Bernardetia sp. MNP-M8: one gene and its partner. The main gene of each other region encodes a partner of the protein of the gene in region 2 in a complex. Links are inferred from orthologs where the notes say so. Each region holds a gene or a part of one and is shown on either strand. Other genes may lie near its edges.

Region 1 (8,563 bases), 1.9 Mb from region 2 along the record:
CATAGGTCAAAATCCCATTATATGCTCCTACAATTCCTGCATAACGACCAAAAGCAATCACTCTTTGTCCTGCTGCATTTGTCAGAACCTCATAATCTATAAGACGAATATTTTTTTCTATAATTTTTTCTAATAAATCTCTATTATACGGCTGTTTTTTGATGGTATGAGAGAAAAACAAATAGGTTTTGCCTTCAATAAGTTGAGGTTTAGGAACTTCTTTTACACCTAAAAGAATACTCGCTTCATTTATATCTTCTGTAACTCTACAACCTACTTTTTCGTACTCTTCATCTGAAAAACAACGAATTGGACTAGGCTGAACCAATATTTCGAAATCTTTATCAGTAATTCTATATTTATCTAAAACTTCTTTGCACTGTTTGGGAGTAAGGGCGACACGACGGTCTGGTGGTGTTTTGCCTTCACGAATAAGAGCTATTTTTTGCATAAAAAAGAAAAGGTGTTTTTGTGTGTTAAATTCAATTTTGATGCAAATTACAAAAAAATATTCCTTCTTTTACTCCTCTGTTTACTCATCGTCTAAAGTTTGTAAAAAAGCAATTACATCTTTGATTTCTTGTTGTGAAATGTTTTTACCTTTCTTTGTCATTTAAAAGATAGAGATTTATAGCTCCAATAGGTTCAGTAATTTTAAAGTTTCTATCATTTATTTGTACCAAAAGTAATAATTTTTTTCCGTGAGCAAATTTTTGTCTGCCTTGCTCTGCAAAAACATCCAAAAGCATTGTTATACTCCATTTATCTAAGTGGTTCAAGTGTCTGAAAACTATTAATGTACCTTCATCACTTACCTCATAATCACGTAAACAATCATTGAGAGCATCAAAGTTTTTACCATAATAATCTGGGAAGTTTAATTTATGTTGAAGGTCATAGTGTAACTCTGCTTTATTTGATAAAAAATCTCCTTCAAACTCTATTATCTCATAATTTTTATCTTTCAATAATTCAATATCATAGTCCATGATACTTTCTTTATGGTATAATCTTACACAACCATTACTTATTATGTTTAAATCTATATTCTTATCTCGTATCTGTTGCCATTTTTTGGCTTTTTCTTCGTAGGTTTCCATTTAAAAAAATTAAAAAGTATACAACTTAAGTTTATGCAAATTACAAAAAAATATTCCTTCTTTTACTCCTCTGTTTACTCATCGTCTAAAGTTCGTAGAAAAGCAATTACATCTTTGATTTCTTGTTCTGATAGATTCAAAGGTTCGGCTGGTAGAGTTTGATATTCCAAATCAATTCCGATTCCTGCGCCTCCACCACGGTTATAAAAGTCCATTACTTGTTCTAATGTTTGATAAACGCCATTGTGCATATAAGGAGCTGTTTTTGAGATATTTCGAAGTGTTGGAGTTTTGAAAAAATGCTTTCTTTCTTCGGTCTGAAAAACGTTGTATCTTCCAAAATCAGTATCAATTTTTGCATTGAGAGTATCGTTTTTTGAAGGAACACCAATAAGCTCAATTTCAGATTCTCTAAACGAAGAAGGAACAGTTCCATTGAAAAGAGGTGCAAAATGACAGGTCGCACAAGCAGCTTTTCCCATAAAAAGATTGAAACCATTGATTTCATTTTGTGTAAAAGAATTTTCTGTTCCTTTCATATTTCTGTCTAATTTAGAAGAAAAAGGCGAAAGACTACGGATATAATCTGCCATTGCTGTTCTGATATTTTGTTCTGTCAAACTATCTGAATAAAGTTTTGAAAACTGCTGAACATAAACAGGATTTTCTTTGACAGCTTTTAATAAAATTTCTGCATTGGTATGAAATTCTGTTTCATTATTGATAACTGATACAATTTGCCCTTCCAAGCTTCCTGCTCTATTATCATAAAAAAAACCTTTTTGAAGTGCTGCATAAGTTAGTGTTGGACTGTTTCTTTTTTGTCCTTCAGGAATTTTCTTTCCATCTGTAAATGCTCGGCTTTGCTGATGACAGGTTGCACAACTCATTTTTTTGTTGCTTGAAAGATTTACATCATTAAAAAGCTGTTTTCCCAAAACGATTTTATCTTTGGAAATTTGTCCTAATTTTTGGTCAGAAAAGAAATTTAGATTGAATGTAGAATCTGAAAAAAGCGAAGTTGCATCGTTTTGAAAGGCAAGTTCTAAAGGAAAATCTATTTTCCAGTCTTTTACTGTTTTGTTCCAAAGCTGAATTTGTGATTCTGTGTGATTTTTTATGAATGAATATCTATCAAAATTTTCAAAATTGGTTTTGTCATCTTCATTTAAAAACTGAATACTTTTCTTTAGTGATTCTTTCCATTCTTGATAAAGTTGCTGGTCTTCAAATTGAGTTTCAAAGAAAGATAAATAGTTTTCTAACTCTTGATAAACGATTTTATTGTCATAAAGAGAAATTCCAGAAGGCGAGTCAAAACCTGTAACTCCTGTCAAGGCAACTCTAAAAATAGCATCTCTAAAAAGCCACAAAAAATGATAATTTTTATACACAGAAAGATTTGTATTCCTTTCAATCAATCGAAGACGTTGAAGCGTTTTGTCAGCATTTTTTTGAATTTTTTTGACTATTTCTTTTTCTATATTTCCAGTTGGATTGATTTCTAAAAACAAAAGCTCTTCCAATACTTGAAAACCAAAAGGCTCATTTATTTTGATATTGGTAGCATCTTCTTCTTCTACTTTCAAAAGATTTGGAGAGATAAGTGTTTTGTAATTATTTGCATCCACAAAAGATAAAATCGGTTCTATTTTCTTAAAATTATTTCTCGCTTCTCTATAATGTTCTTGACTTTTTTGGATATGAATTTTATTATAAGCTGTGTCTTTATCAATAAAATTGAGTGCTTTTTTGGTAGCTTCTAAATTATTGATACAGTTTTCTATATTCGATAAATAGATCGCTTCTATTTCTTTGAATGGATTTTTAGTTTCTTGAAGATTATTTTTTTGAGAAGTTTCTTTTTGTGAATTGGTACAAGAAACAACAAAAAGTAAACTAGAAAATAAAGTAAGGAGGGAAATTGGGAATTTCATTTGAGGTAATTAAAAAATCCTCGCTGACGGTTCAGACCTCAACGACGGTTAGTATTTGTAATATAAATTATCAAAAACCCTAAGAAAAAATTGAATAATTCAATAGTTTCTTAGGGCTGTTTTAGTAAATAAGAATAGAAAAATTATCTTCCTAAACCATTTACAATAAATAACATACTTCCTTCTTTTGTACTTGCATCCACATCTGAAACAGCATTTGGATCTGTAAAAGGAATTCCGTCAGCACTTTCCCAACCGTGATTTTGAGTAATTACTAAGAATGTTTCATCAACTCCTACAATATCAGAAACATCAATCATTCCTGTAATTTCCCAAACTCCATTTTCTGTTCCATACCCTTGTGCTGCTGCTGTAACTTGGTCACATTCCAAAACTACTTTTAATGCTCCTGTTCTCAAATCATATTGATATAAACGTGCGTAATGTGTTTTGTCTTCTGTATCAAAGTAGCCATTTGGATCTTCTTGAATATAAGCATAATTTTCAGTTACTAGGATATTATCTGGGCTATGAAATGCTTTTGCTTTTCCATCTAATTTGTCACCATCTAATACACAAGTGATTTTACCTGCCTTAGTTGGATCTTCTGGATTCATTTCTAGTTTATAAACACGTCCATAAAAAGTTCCTTTTCCTTCTAAACCATCTTTTTTACGACCTGTAACACAAAAATAAACTTCTCTGTTGTTGTTTGCAGAACCTCTTCTCCAGTCAATATCTTCTACTCTTGAGAATCCCATTGTACCTTTTTGTTTGGCTTCTGCATCTAACAAATCAATATTTGTTTCATTGAGTTCTACGAATTCCATGTCATAAGAAGTCCCTTCTTTCATATCCATTTCATAATTGATACCATTTGAAGTTACTTTTAGTCCGTAAAGTTTTCCACCTTCTAAATCACCTCTATCACCAACATACATTCCTAATTGTCCTGATGGTATAGCATCATCTGAATGATCATCACCAATAAAAACAACTGTTTTGTTAGCATAAGCATCTTTTCCAATTGGAACAGCATTTTCTGTCGACCATTGTCCCATTGCAGTAAGCATACGAGGCGAAGAAGCCGAAGTTGCACTTTTGAAAGGGTCAGTAGCAAAAACACCTTTAGATGCGCCTCCCCATTCTCCACCAGACAAATACAAAGGACCAAAACCATGTTCTTGAGGAGTAATAAGAGTTCCCGAACATTGAGCTGTTGAAGCTGTTGCTTGTGCGTTGAGGATATACTCACCTTTTACAGGTTTGAATGTTTTGTCAAGCGTAATTCTAGCAATAGAATAATCAGATTCAATATTATTGATGAGTGTAAAAGTTCCATCAGCATTTTTCAACAAGCCAGCACCATCAGCCATTGAGCCATAAACGAAATTAGGACTTTCGCTTAATTTGTCTTCTGAAGTAAGCAAAGGCATCACTTTTACACTAGAAAATTCAGAAGAAAGTTTTAAAAATGAAGGTGTAATAGAATGAGCAGCCAATTCTACATCTGTAGTGATTACATCAGGTGTATCATTATCGTCGTCTTTACAAGCTGTTGTTAGATTTAAACCTACAAAAGCAAGAGTTAATAAAGTAAATTTTGAAGTTTTCATTTTGATAATATTGAAATAGTAAATTTTTGAATGAGCATTTAGTGTTTTTGTTTGATGCTGCAAACTTACTATTCCAGCCTTACCTACTGATTAACTTCTGACTAAGAAATTGCACTTTTTTGATATACTTTGTTTGGTTTTTCTTAACAAAAAATTTATCCTTTACATAAAAAGAATTCATTAAAATCGGGTTCTTCGCTGATTTCTAGCTTAATATCTCCTACTTGGATAAGTTCTAAGATTGCCAAAAAGTTAAAAACGACCAAAACACGGTTTCCACTTTCTTTCAAGACTTCCAAAAAATTTACTCTTTCATTATTCAAAACCTTCTGAATCAAATAGGCTCTTTGATTATTTACGCTGTATGGATAGGGTTTTATATTACTTAGTTTTGGCTGTGAAAGCTCATGCAATTCCATTACGTTTTGGAAGGCTTTCAATAATTTATATAAATCTACATCTTCCAAATCTACATCTTCTGGACGTACTTTTGAAAGGGTTTTGAGTTCTGAAATAATATTTCCTCTCGTTTCTCTAGCCAAAGAATCATCTTCCAAATTAGAAAGCTGCTGAATAACAGGGCGATAACGCTTGTATTCTAAAAGCTGTTGGATAAGTTCTTTTCTTGGGTCAATGATATTTCCTTCTTCATCTACCTGCTCACGAGGAAGTAACATTTTTGCTTTTATCTGCATGAGTGTTGCAGCCACTACAATAAATTCACTTGCCAGTTCGATATTCATTTTTTCTAGCGCACGAATGTACTCCAAAAAATCAGTCGTTACTTTGGTAATCGGAATATCATAAATGTCTAATTCGTCCCTCTCAATAAAGAAAAGTAACAAATCAAATGCGCCTTCAAAAACGGGTATTTTTATTTCGTACATGGATGCAAAGTTAGAAGTATGAAGTTAAATTTTAGAAGTTATTTGATAGGTGTAATAAAAAAATAAGTCTAATTAAATTTCTGTTATGTAGATTTTACTTCATAATATCGATTAATTGCCTTATTAATTACTAATAATAAATCATTTCCATGGTATTGAATTGTGCCTTCTATAGATTTTACCCTACTAATTACAACTGTAATTGTATCTTTTTCTCTCGCTCCATCAAGTTTAACCAGAACAATATTACTCTCTTCTTTTATTTTTTCTAATTGCTCAAAGGCTTCTTCTAGGTTATACTTCATTGTTTTTTAGTTAAAAAAAGTAATTAAATTTATGACTTCTTTCTATTCTCAATAAATAATTTTTCTCGTTCTAATTCTGCTTTTAGTTCTTCTTCGGTAGGGAGATAAAGCATGTATTTTAGAATTCGTGACGCAGTGCGTCACAAATTGATAAAAGAGAATAGAATCAGAATTTATCTAATTTCTACTCTCTCTTTTTTCAATCTTGAAAGAAATATTAAAACTCCAAATCGTCTTCATCGAATTCTAATTTTTCGTCGCATTCAAAACAAAAGAGTTCGATTGCACTGTCATCTTCTACCAACATCGATTCTTGAAAGATAAGTTTTCCATCTTCTGCCGAAAACACATCAAAATGATTGGGTTTGGTTACAAACTCGTTGCTACCACAAGATTCACAAATATATTTTTCTGTTGCCATATTTTTTAATAAACTGGTTTTTTAGTTCTTTTTCCAAACGCTAAAGTGTATGGTACATTTTTGCACATTAAAAATGTACGCTACATATCGATACATTTTTTTTCAAATTTACACACAAAAAAGCGTATTGTAGTAAAATACAATATGCTTTTTTTATAAAAATCTGTGTTATGTAATTTTTTAATTTTCAATAACAAGTTTGCGTTCGATAATCTGATTTCCAATTTTAATTTTGAGATTATAAATACCATTTTTCAAGAAATCAGTTTGGTATTTAATGGTTTGTTTTCCTACTTCGTATTCTCCTTTTACAACTTCATAACTCTCTAAAGTTTGAAGGTTATACATTTGGATTTCTACTTCTGATTTTTCTTTTATATCTAAATCAATATTTACAAAATCTGAAGTAGGATTAGGGAAAATATTTATTTTAATTTCTTCTACTGGCTTTTCTATTTTCTCTTCTTTGATTTCTTTCTTTTTGGTTGTGATAATAATTACACCATTTACTGCTCTACAACCATAAAGAGCTGTTGCAGTTGCTCCTTTTAAAATAGTAATTGATTCAATATCATTTGCATTAATTTTAATTAAAACTAATGAATCATTTTCTTGCGGAACTCCATCTATTACATATAAGGGTTTACCATCATTAGCAACAAATGATGAAGGACAAAATCTTGGATTACGTTCAAAAATTCTCTCTTCTTTGTTATTATTTATAGCTTGAGTTGTATCCTTTACTATTTGGTTTGTACTGTCTGTTTTAGTAGAAGATGATGAGATTTGAAAACAGCTTATTTTACCTTCTAACATTTTGACTATTTCACTTTGCCCAAAAACTAAATTTTCCTGTTCTCCAATAAAAAATAAAACAGAAATTATAAAAATGATTTGATAGATTTTTTTCATAAGATTAATTTTAAGATAATTTGTATTTCATTCTTAAATCATACGCACAAAAAAAGCGAATTGCAGCAAGGCAATTCGCTTTTTTTGTGATTTATAAATTAATCGGCTAATAAATGATTATTAAATTCGTAATTTTTAATTCGTAATTCGTAATTGTTCCTTATCTTCTAGTTTTGATATTTGCAATTGAATCAATTCTATCTTGAGCAATCTGAATGGCTACATCTTGAGCATTTTTGTTTTCAGAAACAGAAGTATTGATTACCTCCAAACACATATCGTATAAACGCTCTGTTTTCTGAACCACCCACTCACGAGGCAGTGAAGCAAATTCAGAATAAACATTAATAACACCACCTGAATTAATCAAAAAGTCGGGAACATAAATAATTCCACGCTCAAGACATGCATTTCCATGAATCGTTTCGTCTTTAAGCTGATTGTTTGCACAACCTGCAATAATTTGACATTTCAAACGGCTCAAAGTCTCATCATTTACAGTTGCTCCCAATGCACATGGAGAATAAATATCTACATCTAAATCATAAATTTCTTCTAGACCTACAATTTCTACTTTGTATTTTTTTGCAATATCCATCAAACGATCTTCATAAACATCAGTAACATAGATTTTTGCACCTTCTTTTGATAAATGTTCGATGATATATTCGCCTACGTGTCCAGCACCTTGAATAGACACTTTTTTGCCTTCTAAACTATCACTTCCATACATTTTTTTGGCTGCTGCTTTCATTCCCATATAAGTTCCAAGAGCTGTAAATGGAGAAGGGTCACCCGAACCACCACGATTTTCATCTAAACCAGTTACGTGTTTGGTTTCCATAGCAATATAACTCATATCAACTGTTGTCATTCCTACATCTTCGGCTGTGATGTATTTTCCGTTAAGGCTTTCTACGAATTTACCAAAACGACGCAATAAAGCTTCATTTTTTTGAGTACGTGCATCGCCAATAATAACAGCTTTTCCACCACCTAGATTAAGTCCAGCGATAGAGTTTTTATAAGACATACCACGAGAAAGACGAAGTGCATCAGTTACAGCTTCATTGCTAGTAGCATAATTCCACATTCTAGTTCCACCCAAGGCAGGTCCTAAAACAGTAGAGTGAATACCAATAATTGCACGAAGACCAGAGTGCTCATCTTGACAAAAAACGAGATTTTCGTGTCCCATTTTTTGCATGATTTCCATTACAGAATCATTTGTCGGAGTTGTGAGTGTTTGTACCATAATATAAGAGGAAAAAGTAGGTGTGTGTTTAGCTTCGCTGAGGGCTAAAGCCGTTGAGTATTTTTTATTGGAAAAGATTAAGTTTTATTTTTTCTATTTTTTTGATAAAGTAATTTCAGAAATTAATCAC
Region 2 (9,698 bases):
TTTTGCGTTTATATAACTTTATTGAAAAACTCAACGAACAAAATAGTATGCAAGCCTAATTTCTGTTTCTGATTTTTTTTTAGTAGTATTATACTTTAAAAATAACACTGGCTTTCTAGCCTTTAATAAATATAAAATATTCAATACAATTCTTGCACAGACTAGAAAGTCTGAAATACACTATAAAAATATGACAAACGAAACCCTACAAACCAACTTTGAAACTTTAGCCGTTTCAAGTAAAGATAATATTGTAACATTACAATTAAATAGAGGAAAAGCAAATCCGATTAATCGTCAAATGATTAATGACTTACATACCTTTTTCGAACAGGCAACAAATGATGAGGATGTAAATGGTGTAATCATGACAGGAAAACAGCATTTTTTCTCTTCAGGATTAGATTTGAAACAACTCTATGATATGAATGAGGAAGATGTAAAAGAATTTTGGGTAGCTTTCATGAAAATGACAAAAGTAATTGCTTCTTTTCCTAAGCCACTCATTGCAGCTATTACTGGTCATAGCCCTGCTGGTGGTTGTGTATTGGCAGTTTGTGCAGATTATCGTGTGATGGCAGAAGGAAATTATATTATTGGACTCAATGAAATCCCTGTTGGAATTGTTGTACCAAAAGTAATTTTTGACTTATACGCTTTTTGGATAGGAAACAAAACAGCTTATCAATATCTTTTAGAAGGAAAGTTAATCAGTCCAAGTGAAGCAAAAGAAGTTGGGTTAGTAGATGAAGTAGTAGCTGCTGATAAAGTGCTTGCACACGCAGAAGAAAAAATGGAAGATTACGCTAATTTTGATGGAAAAACATGGTCTTTAAGTAAGTCGAATTTGCGTGGAGGAATGTTAGCAGGAATGAATATGGATAATTTGGACGAAATACTAGAACCAATGCTCAAACAATGGTGGTCGCCAAGAACTAGAAGTATTCTGAAAATGATTGTAGCTTCTTTGACAAAATAAAGAAAATAATTACGAATTATGAATTAAAAATTACGAATTTAATTTATTGATTATCAGTTAATAAATAAAAAATAGTAGTTTATTTAATTCTCATTCCTTAATAAAAAAAATATGTGGACAGAAAAAGACAATAAACTAACCAAAACATTCGAATTCAAGGATTTTCAAGAAGCCTTTGCTTTCATGACTCGTGTTGCCTTTTTAGCAGAACAACAAGGTCATCATCCAAACTGGAGCAATGTCTATAATAAAGTAGAAATTGAACTCACTACCCATGATGAAGGAAACACAGTTACAGCAAAAGATAAAAAATTAGCAGAAGCGATTGATAAAATTTAATATCTGTTTTCAAAAATGTATTGAAACACAAAAAAGACCTCCTATTTTAGAATAAGAGGTCTTTTTATATTACTTTCTGCACTTAATAGAAAGAAAGCTAGACTTTAGATAGTTTATACTCTACGAGTTTCCCCATCTGCTGTTACTTCTTCTACTTCTACTTTTGTTTCACGAACAGTATCTTTAATAGTTTCTTGACGTTCTTCGGCAGTTTTTCCAAGTCTTACCTCTTCTACTACACGAGCGTCTTTTGAAACAACTGCTTTTTCAGCATGCTCTGTTACTTCGATTTCGCTTTCTTTAAAGTTGGCAAAATCTGCTTCTGTAGCAGGACGATTTACTGGTTCACGTTCTACATAAACATGTTCTACACGCAAACGTACTGTTTCTTCTACTGGTTTTTCTACCAAATAACTACGCAATCTTGCGCCACGACCTGTTTCAGTATCACGTTTACCAACATGCATTTCTTCCTTGATTACTTTAGCTGATTGTTCGCCTTCTACATTAGCATATCCATTGTCTCTATACTTATTATAATGTTCTAAAGAATAATCTGTATAGTCATCTGAAATTGCTTTTTGATAATACTCATAATCACTTTCGATATCAATAGCTCCACAGTTATTCAATACTGTAAGTGCTTGTGCAGCTTCTTCTTTCGAATCTGCGTGTACTGTCAAAAGTGAATTACGTGCTGCTACATCACAATACATTGCTTTACGTTTTTCATCTTCATCATCTCCAAAAAGATTTTCAAAAAAACGTGTAATTGCATTTTCATTGTGATAGTCGTCATCATAGGTATAATCTTTACCTGCTGGACGTGCTGATAAATCTATGTCGTTTGCTTCAATGCCATTTTTCATCAATTGATTGGCTGCATATTGTGCTTCTTCTCCTGTTCTGAAAATTCCGATTACTGTGTTACTCATAATAAATTACGTTTAAAAAATTAAGTTTAAAAAATATATAAATAAAAATTAGACAAAGAGGTAGAGCCACAAGAGCATAAAATACCTCATTCTAATGTTTTTTCTGATTGTTTTCTTGATTGATAATTTAATTATTCTGAACGTTCTACCGAAACTTGTTCGGATTTCAACGTTACCTCTTCTGTATGAATTTCTTTATGTTGCGTTTTGTTAATGTGCAACTCTTCCACAAGAAGAATCTTTTTTTGAACCACAACTACTTCTTTCAAAACAGATACAATCATAGTATCTCCCTCATAGCGAATAGCTTGATGATTCACATCTACATACTCATTTTTCGGTTTGCGTTCTACACTTACCTCTGTATGCTTGATAGGAACTTCTACTGTGCTTTTTTCTTCATTTACTTTTTTAATAATGCGAATCTTACCCGATTCGATTACTTCCTTGTCTATATGAAGTTCTTCTTCTAAGACAGGAATAACAATTTCCTCTCCCTCTTCAAATATAGTAATATTCAAATCCTTCACATTAGTATTCTGCTTCTTGCGTCCTTCGTAAGCCTGAGCAGCATCTAATTTTTCTTTTAAATTTAGTGAAGAAATAGATAAGTCTTTTTCTGACTTATCCTGTTTTTCATTTGTTGAGTAGGTAGGCATAATTAATTAAGATAAAAAAATAAGAATTTTGAAAAAATAATTAAGAGAGCAAAAAAAAGTAATTGCCATCTTTATGAAATTCTTGCTATATATACAAATTTGAACTTGCTTTTGTTTGAATAAATTTAAAATTAATTGATTAAAATGATTAATTTATTCAACAGAAGCCTACTATTATTTCTATGAGTAGCTTTTTTATAAGAGAATATAATTTATGATAAGCCTATTATTTTTTCGTAATTTTACAATCGTATTTTGTGCTTATAGGGAAAAGACAAACCTTTTCCAGTTTAATATATCTGAAAATATTGGCTACAGGAAAATAATATATGCAACTTCTTCGATTAGAAATAAAAGGATTTAAAAGTTTTGGAGATAAAGTAGTCGTTCGTTTTGACGAAGGAATTACAGGTGTCGTAGGACCAAATGGCTGTGGAAAATCAAATATTATTGATGCCATGCGTTGGGTTTTGGGCGAACACCGTACTCGTCATTTGCGCTCCGATAAAATGTCAAATATTATCTTTAATGGAACAGCAAAAAGAAAGGCTGCTGATGCTGCCGAAGTTTCATTATATTTTGAGAATAATAGACAACTTTTGCCACCAGAGTATAAAGAAGTTTGTATTACAAGACGTTATACTCGTTCGGGTTCTAGTGAATATTTTTTGAATGGTACATCTTGCCGTCGAAAAGACATCACAAATTTGCTCATGAATACAGGTGCAACTTCTAATAGTTACGCCATCATTGAGCTAAAAATGGTCGATGATATTCTGACCGATAGAGAAGATGCACGAAAAGTGATGTTTGAAGAAGCTGCTGGTGTGGCTCAGTTCAAACAGCGTAAAAAAGAAACACTAGCAAAACTAGAAGCAACTTTATCAGATTTGGAACGTGTAGAGGATTTGATGCACGAAATTGATAAAAATATGAAAGGTTTGGAACGCCAAGCTCGGCAAGCCGAAAAATATTTTTCTACTAAAGAAGCCTACGAGAAGTTTAGTATTGCCCTTGCAAAACGTCAAGTAAAAAGTAATTCTGATGATTTTGTCGATTTGAATACTCAAATTAATGAGATTCTAGCACAAAAAGAAACACTCACAGCCGAACAAGAAAGTTTAGAGCAGTCTATTGAAGAGCAAAAAAATACAGCACAAGAACAAGAAAAAATTATTTCTGAAAAGAAACGTTATTTGTCTTCTCAGATAGAAAAAATAAATCATCTTCAAAACGAAAAAGTTAGAAATGAAGACCGAACTCAGTTTTTAAGTCGTAATCGCAATCAAATTGAAGAGCAATTACTGGAAGATGAAACTGGAACGAAACAAGCAGGAAGCAGTTTGGAGACTTTGCAACAAAATCTTGAAAGTCAAGAAAAGCAATTTCTAGAAACTCAAAGTATTTTAGAAAACTTCAAAAAGTCTCATTCAGAAGAAAAAGTAAGAACTGAAAATTTGCGCTCTGCCATGCAAGCAGCACAAGAAAAATTCAAAACACTTCAAAATGATATTCTCATTCTTCAAAAAGAAATTGAATTAAAGGAAAATCAACAAAGTGGCTCAAAACAAGAAAATGACCAAATTGCACTAGATTTTTCTGGACAAGCTGATGAATTGCAAATTACATTAAAGAAAGTACAGGAAATTGAAAACGAATTAAAGAATAGAAATAATGAAATTTCAGAACTAGAAAAAATTGAAGCTGAAAGAACACAAAAAATAAACTCGCTTACTACTCAAATTGAGTCTTTAAAAGAGCAAATAGGAACAAAACAGCGAAAAGAAAGCAGTTTGAAAGCTGAACAAAATCTTACCAAATCTCTAGTAGAGAATATGGAAGGTTTTTCAAACGCTCTTAAATTCTTGAATAAAAACGAAAGTTGGTCTGAAAAAGCCGTTTTATTAGCTGATATTTTCACAGCACAAGAAGAATATAACGATGCCCTTTTTGCAATTTTAGAGCCGTATCTTAATTTTTATGTTGTCCAAACAGAAGAAGAAGCACGAAACGCCATTTCATTATTGACAGAAAACGAAAAAGGAAAAGCAAACTTTTTTGTTTTGGATAAATTAGAAAATGTTATTCCAAATCTTCCTCCAATTGATAATGCTGTTGCAGCTTTGGCAGTTATTCAGTTTGATGAATCGTATAAAAAATTAGCCTATTCACTTTTTCATAATGTTTACTTTAGTGAGAATGATAATTCGAATAATGTTGAAGGATTTACGATTGCACTCAAAAATGGACAGTTTGTAGCTCGTAATGGTGGAAATTGGACAGGTGGAAAAGGAAAAGAAAATGCAAATCAGAATTCTCAACTTGGTAGAAAACAACGTTTGGAAGAATTGAATAAGGAAATTCTAACTTTAGAAGAAGAAATTTCTGTTTTAGAAAATCAAAGAAATGAATTTTTAGCTCAGATTGAAGACTTAAAAGAACAATCTCAATTTGATGAGCTTCGAAACCTTCAAAAAGAAACGAATACTATTTCGCAGCAAAAAATATCACTTCAAGCTAAAGCCGAACAAATGCAGGAAAACGTTAGGCGAAGCGAAGAGCGAAAACAAGCAGCGCAAGAGCGTTTAAGTGTTTTGGCAGAACAAATTGAAAAGCTAAAACCAAAAGTCAGTCAGAAAAAAGAAGAAGTAATCGAAGCCGAAAGAGCCTATTATGACTTAAATGATAAATATTCTACTCAAAATGAGCGTTTTCAAGAGATTGCAGAAGAATTGCAGGAAAAAAACATGTCTTTTATTCAGTTTGAAAGTAAATTAGAAAACCTCAAACAAGAAATAAAATTCAAACAAACTTCTTTACTTACAGGAAAAGAACGAATTACCCAAAGTCAGCAACAGCTTCAAGAAATTGCAGAAGAAGTAAATCAGCTTAAACAAAAAATTACGTTACAGATTGAAGAAATAACTTCTTTAGAGGAAATTAAAGCCGATTTACAAGGCGATTTATCCGAAATTGAAAGTCAGTTTTATAAGTTGCGTGAAGAAATAACGAGAGTAGAAAAAGTTATAAAGGAATTGCAAAGACAGCGTGAAAACTGCGATACCAGAACGATGTCTTTTCAAAACAAACTCAATGAAACAAAACTAAAACTAACAGCAACAAGAGAACGACTTTCAGCAGAATTTGAAATAGAACTTACAGACGAACTTTTGGAAGCCAAAACAGAAGAAGACGAACTCCCAGACGAAACATTAATCGATGAAATAGAAGCAGCAAAACGTCGTTTGCAACGCATAGGGACAATAAATGCCACAGCAAAAGAGGCTTATGATGAAATAAAAGGACGACATGATTTTATTACAGAACAAAGAAGCGACCTTTTCGACGCTCAAAAACTCTTAGAAGATACAATTGCAGAGCTTGATGATGCAGCCAAGACAGCCTTTTTAGATGCTTTTAATCAAATTAGAGAGAATTTTATTCGTGTTTTCCGTTCTCTTTTTTCAGAGGAAGATAATTGTGATTTGACTTTGACAAATCCTGATGACCCACTTTCTTCAAAAATTGAAATTATTGCACAACCAAAAGGAAAGCGACCTCTTACTATCAAACAACTTTCAGGAGGAGAAAAAACGCTGACAGCCGTTGCACTTTTGTTTGCGCTTTATCTGTTGCGTCCTGCGCCTTTCTGTATTTTTGATGAAGTAGATGCACCTTTAGATGATGCAAACATTGATAAATTCAATAGAATTATCAAGAAGTTTTCAGAAGAAGTACAGTTTATTATCGTTACTCACAACAAGCGAACAATGGTAAGTACAGATGTTGTTTATGGCGTTACAATGCCTGAAATTGGTGTTTCGAAAGTCTTGCCTGTGGATTTGAAGGGGATTTTGGTGGAGTAAAATTTTTAGAAAATTGATATAGAAATAATAAATATTTTATTTATTTTTGGATATAATTAATTTTTATCTAATTTACTTTCAAAAAATAATATGGACGCAAAATATCAATCTTTAATAAGAATACTAGAAACAACGGATAAAGAGTTAGCAGATAAATTAAGAAATGGAGAGGGAAAAATATCTGATGTGGTTTCTATTAGGTATGTTGCCCATGATTTAGATCGTATTGAACCTGTCCATTATTATATATACTTAGATGATCTATCTATTTTAGGCGATGTAGCTGAAGAACAAAAAGAAAGAATATTAAAAGCATTACAGACTATACATCCTACTAGAGTTAATGATTTTGAATATTCAATAACTGACGTTAGTTTTAGTGAAAAAGAAGCTAAGACTTTTAATAAAGAAGACCATAAAAAAATCTGTAAAGAAGTTCATACATATTTTTCTCAACTAGCAAAAGTTCCTCCTTTCTTTTTGCAGAAAGAAATAGACACAAAAATAATACAATATGCAGGAAGTATAGAAGCTGTTTACAGAAACTTTTTATTAGCTCATTTAAGAACTCTATATATTGATAATGGTGGATTAGTACAAGCAGAATCATTGCAAGTAGGAGGAAAAAGCGATGTAGCAATTCATATGCCTAATGGAGAATGTATATTTTTAGCAGAGATGAAACTTAGAAGTGGAAATACACTAATGAGTTGTATAGAACAATTGGATATATATTGCAATGAAAAAATCAAAAATTTAGCTGTAATCATATTAGAAGAAGGTACAGATTTGCAATACTCCAATGGAAAAGACGAGTTGAGTGGTTTTGCAGCTGATAAAGGTGGTATAGCTCATGGGGCTGATTCTAACTCCTTCTTTATAAATGGAATAAACCTTTTACGCTCGGATGACCCAGTAGAAAGAAATTTATTCATTTCAATTTTTCATACTCGTAGAGGAACTAATCCAGCTTAATTTTAGCATAAATTCTTATTTAAAATTATTTGTATGTTATTCCAATATCTTCTCATATGTTGAAAGTGAATTAGTAAGTGATTTGATTAAAAAAATGATATATTTGAGTAAAAAATTATGGCAAAAAAGCAAGAAGATAATGAACCTCAACACAGGGGAAGAATACAGGCACAAGGTGGAAATTTGGAAGAGTCAGAGTCTTGGTCGCAAGATAAACCTTTAACTTTAGAAGAAGGATTAATTTTACTAGAAAAACTAAAAGAAAAATTACCTAATAAAGAACTTTTATTGCGACAAACAGCTTTTGATAAAGCAAAGGATTTTATCGAACAAGCAGGCGAAAATGGAGGGATAGATGCTCAAGTTTCCAAAACTTTTAAAGTAAAGGGAACTCGTGATATTAGAGTTGATATTGAGGTTATTAAAGGTACTGCATTTCTTAGAATAAATATTATAGACCATGAAGAATAAAATTTTATATCAAAACTTTCTTAAAGATAATCGCATTTATTCCCTAACAAAAAATTGGTGGAAGAGAGAATTTTATAAGAAAATAATAGGCAAGGATTCAAAATTTGAAAAACAGATAGATTCAGAATGGATTTTTAATTGGCACAATGATGATTTTAATAATAAAAAAGAATTGAAAGATGGAAATCCTATTTTTACAGTCTTTTCTAAATCAAAACAAAAATTAGTTCGTATCATTCAAGAAGAAGTCGAAACCGATACTTTAGAAGATGCGATTGAAATAAGTGCTTGGATACAAAAAGGATTCTATCCAAAAGAAGAAACACCTGAGTTAGTTATTTCTTTGGAACTTAGCAGAAACTCCTCAAAAATTGCTTTTGACTGGATAAAAAAATGGTTTGATAATGAACTAGAAAATAAAGATTTAGAAATTGATTTTGACGAAAGGAACTCTGTTTCATTATAAATTAGAATTTTGAAAATTCTTAAAAAATATAGGCTAGAATAATTAGTTCTAGCCTATAAAAGCTCTTTTTATTTCCCCATCTTTCCAACAAAAGTAATTTCATCTAAATCTTTTCTAGGAGATTTTGGAGACTCTTTTTCTTTTAAGTCATTAGGAAGTTGTTCTTTATCTCCCAAATGACCTATTGCTACAAAACTAACAGGTTCAAAATCAGTGGGAATATCTAGTTTTTCTATTGCTTTTTCGCTCTCATAACCTGCCATGTGATGCAAATAAATATCCATTGACATCGCTTGCAAACTCATATTTCCCATAGCAAGTCCTACATCATGCCAAGAATGTTTGTTTGGTTCGCCTGTTTGCTCAAAGTTTTTTTTAGCTAAAGTAGCAACCAGAACAGCAGCATTTTTTGCCCAAACTTGATTGAATTCTGTCAGACAACTTACTAATCTATCGAAATTTTCTGTATCTTCTTTGCCTGCATAGACAAATCGCCAAGGCTGCTCATTAAAACAAGATGCTGCTTTTCCTGCTGCTTTGAAAAGTAGATTCAAATCTTCTTTGGAAATAGATTTTGATGAAAAAGCTCTTGGACTCCAACGCTCTTCAATAATAGGTAAAATGGAATTTGACATAAAATAAAAATGTTTTTTAGGTTAAAAAATGAAATATCACACTATTTAAATAAAAATGTGATGAAAAATGTTTAAAAGAATACAAAACTAAACAGCCATAGAAAAAGCAAATTACCAATCTAAAAGCTCATTTTGAAATTGGCATTTTGAAAGCCTTGTACATAAATTTGAAAGAGATTTTGGTAGAGTAAATTCAAATTTGGAACTTTCAACCTACTTTTTTTGGTATATTTGTCATACTAAAACATTCAAAAGAAAATTTTACGAGAAAATATCAAGAATAAGTTATGAAAAAACCTTCTGTTCCACAGGGAATGCGTGATTTTTCGCCCGAACAAATGCTCAAACGCCAATGGCTTTTTGATTCTATAAA

The links.
Region 1: the proteins of smc (region 2) and V9L04_RS04845 are in contact, whole or in part, in a crystal structure (PDB 3ZGX), measured with the Bacillus subtilis proteins. The link is inferred for Bernardetia sp. MNP-M8 from one-to-one orthologs.

The regions. Positions count from the first base shown.
Region 1 is NZ_CP147012.1:1,155,798-1,164,360, forward strand. What follows is about bases 3,675-6,627. They hold V9L04_RS04845 (segregation/condensation protein A), read right to left. Parts: upstream 5,541-6,627; coding sequence 4,809-5,540; downstream 3,675-4,808. Other genes in these bases: V9L04_RS04840 (alkaline phosphatase PhoX), read right to left, coding at 3,675-4,653; V9L04_RS04850 (hypothetical protein), read right to left, coding at 5,624-5,845; V9L04_RS04855 (hypothetical protein), read right to left, coding at 6,063-6,266; V9L04_RS04860 (TonB-dependent receptor plug domain-containing protein), read right to left, coding at 6,447-6,627. Outside these bases: V9L04_RS04825 (NAD(P)-dependent oxidoreductase), read right to left, coding at 1-451; V9L04_RS04830 (barstar family protein), read right to left, coding at 597-1,100; V9L04_RS04835 (cytochrome c peroxidase), read right to left, coding at 1,175-3,037; more of V9L04_RS04840, read right to left, coding at 3,181-3,674; more of V9L04_RS04860, read right to left, coding at 6,628-7,178; V9L04_RS04865 (Glu/Leu/Phe/Val dehydrogenase), read right to left, coding at 7,339-8,433. UniProt on the Bacillus subtilis protein: Participates in chromosomal partition during cell division. May act via the formation of a condensin-like complex containing Smc and ScpB that pull DNA away from mid-cell into both cell halves.
Region 2 is NZ_CP147012.1:3,090,528-3,100,225, reverse strand. The notes cover bases 2,891-6,978. They hold smc (chromosome segregation protein SMC), read left to right. Parts: upstream 2,891-3,241; coding sequence 3,242-6,778; downstream 6,779-6,978. Other genes in these bases: V9L04_RS12650 (hypothetical protein), read left to right, coding at 6,869-6,978; V9L04_RS12660 (YsnF/AvaK domain-containing protein), read right to left, coding at 2,891-2,912. In the rest of the region: V9L04_RS12680 (hypothetical protein), read left to right, coding at 1-16; V9L04_RS12675 (enoyl-CoA hydratase/isomerase family protein), read left to right, coding at 191-979; V9L04_RS12665 (YsnF/AvaK domain-containing protein), read right to left, coding at 1,432-2,253; more of V9L04_RS12660, read right to left, coding at 2,385-2,890; more of V9L04_RS12650, read left to right, coding at 6,979-7,753; V9L04_RS12645 (hypothetical protein), read left to right, coding at 7,871-8,224; V9L04_RS12640 (hypothetical protein), read left to right, coding at 8,214-8,690; V9L04_RS12635 (nitroreductase family protein), read right to left, coding at 8,759-9,325; hisS (histidine--tRNA ligase), read left to right, coding at 9,613-9,698. UniProt on the Bacillus subtilis protein: Required for chromosome condensation and partitioning.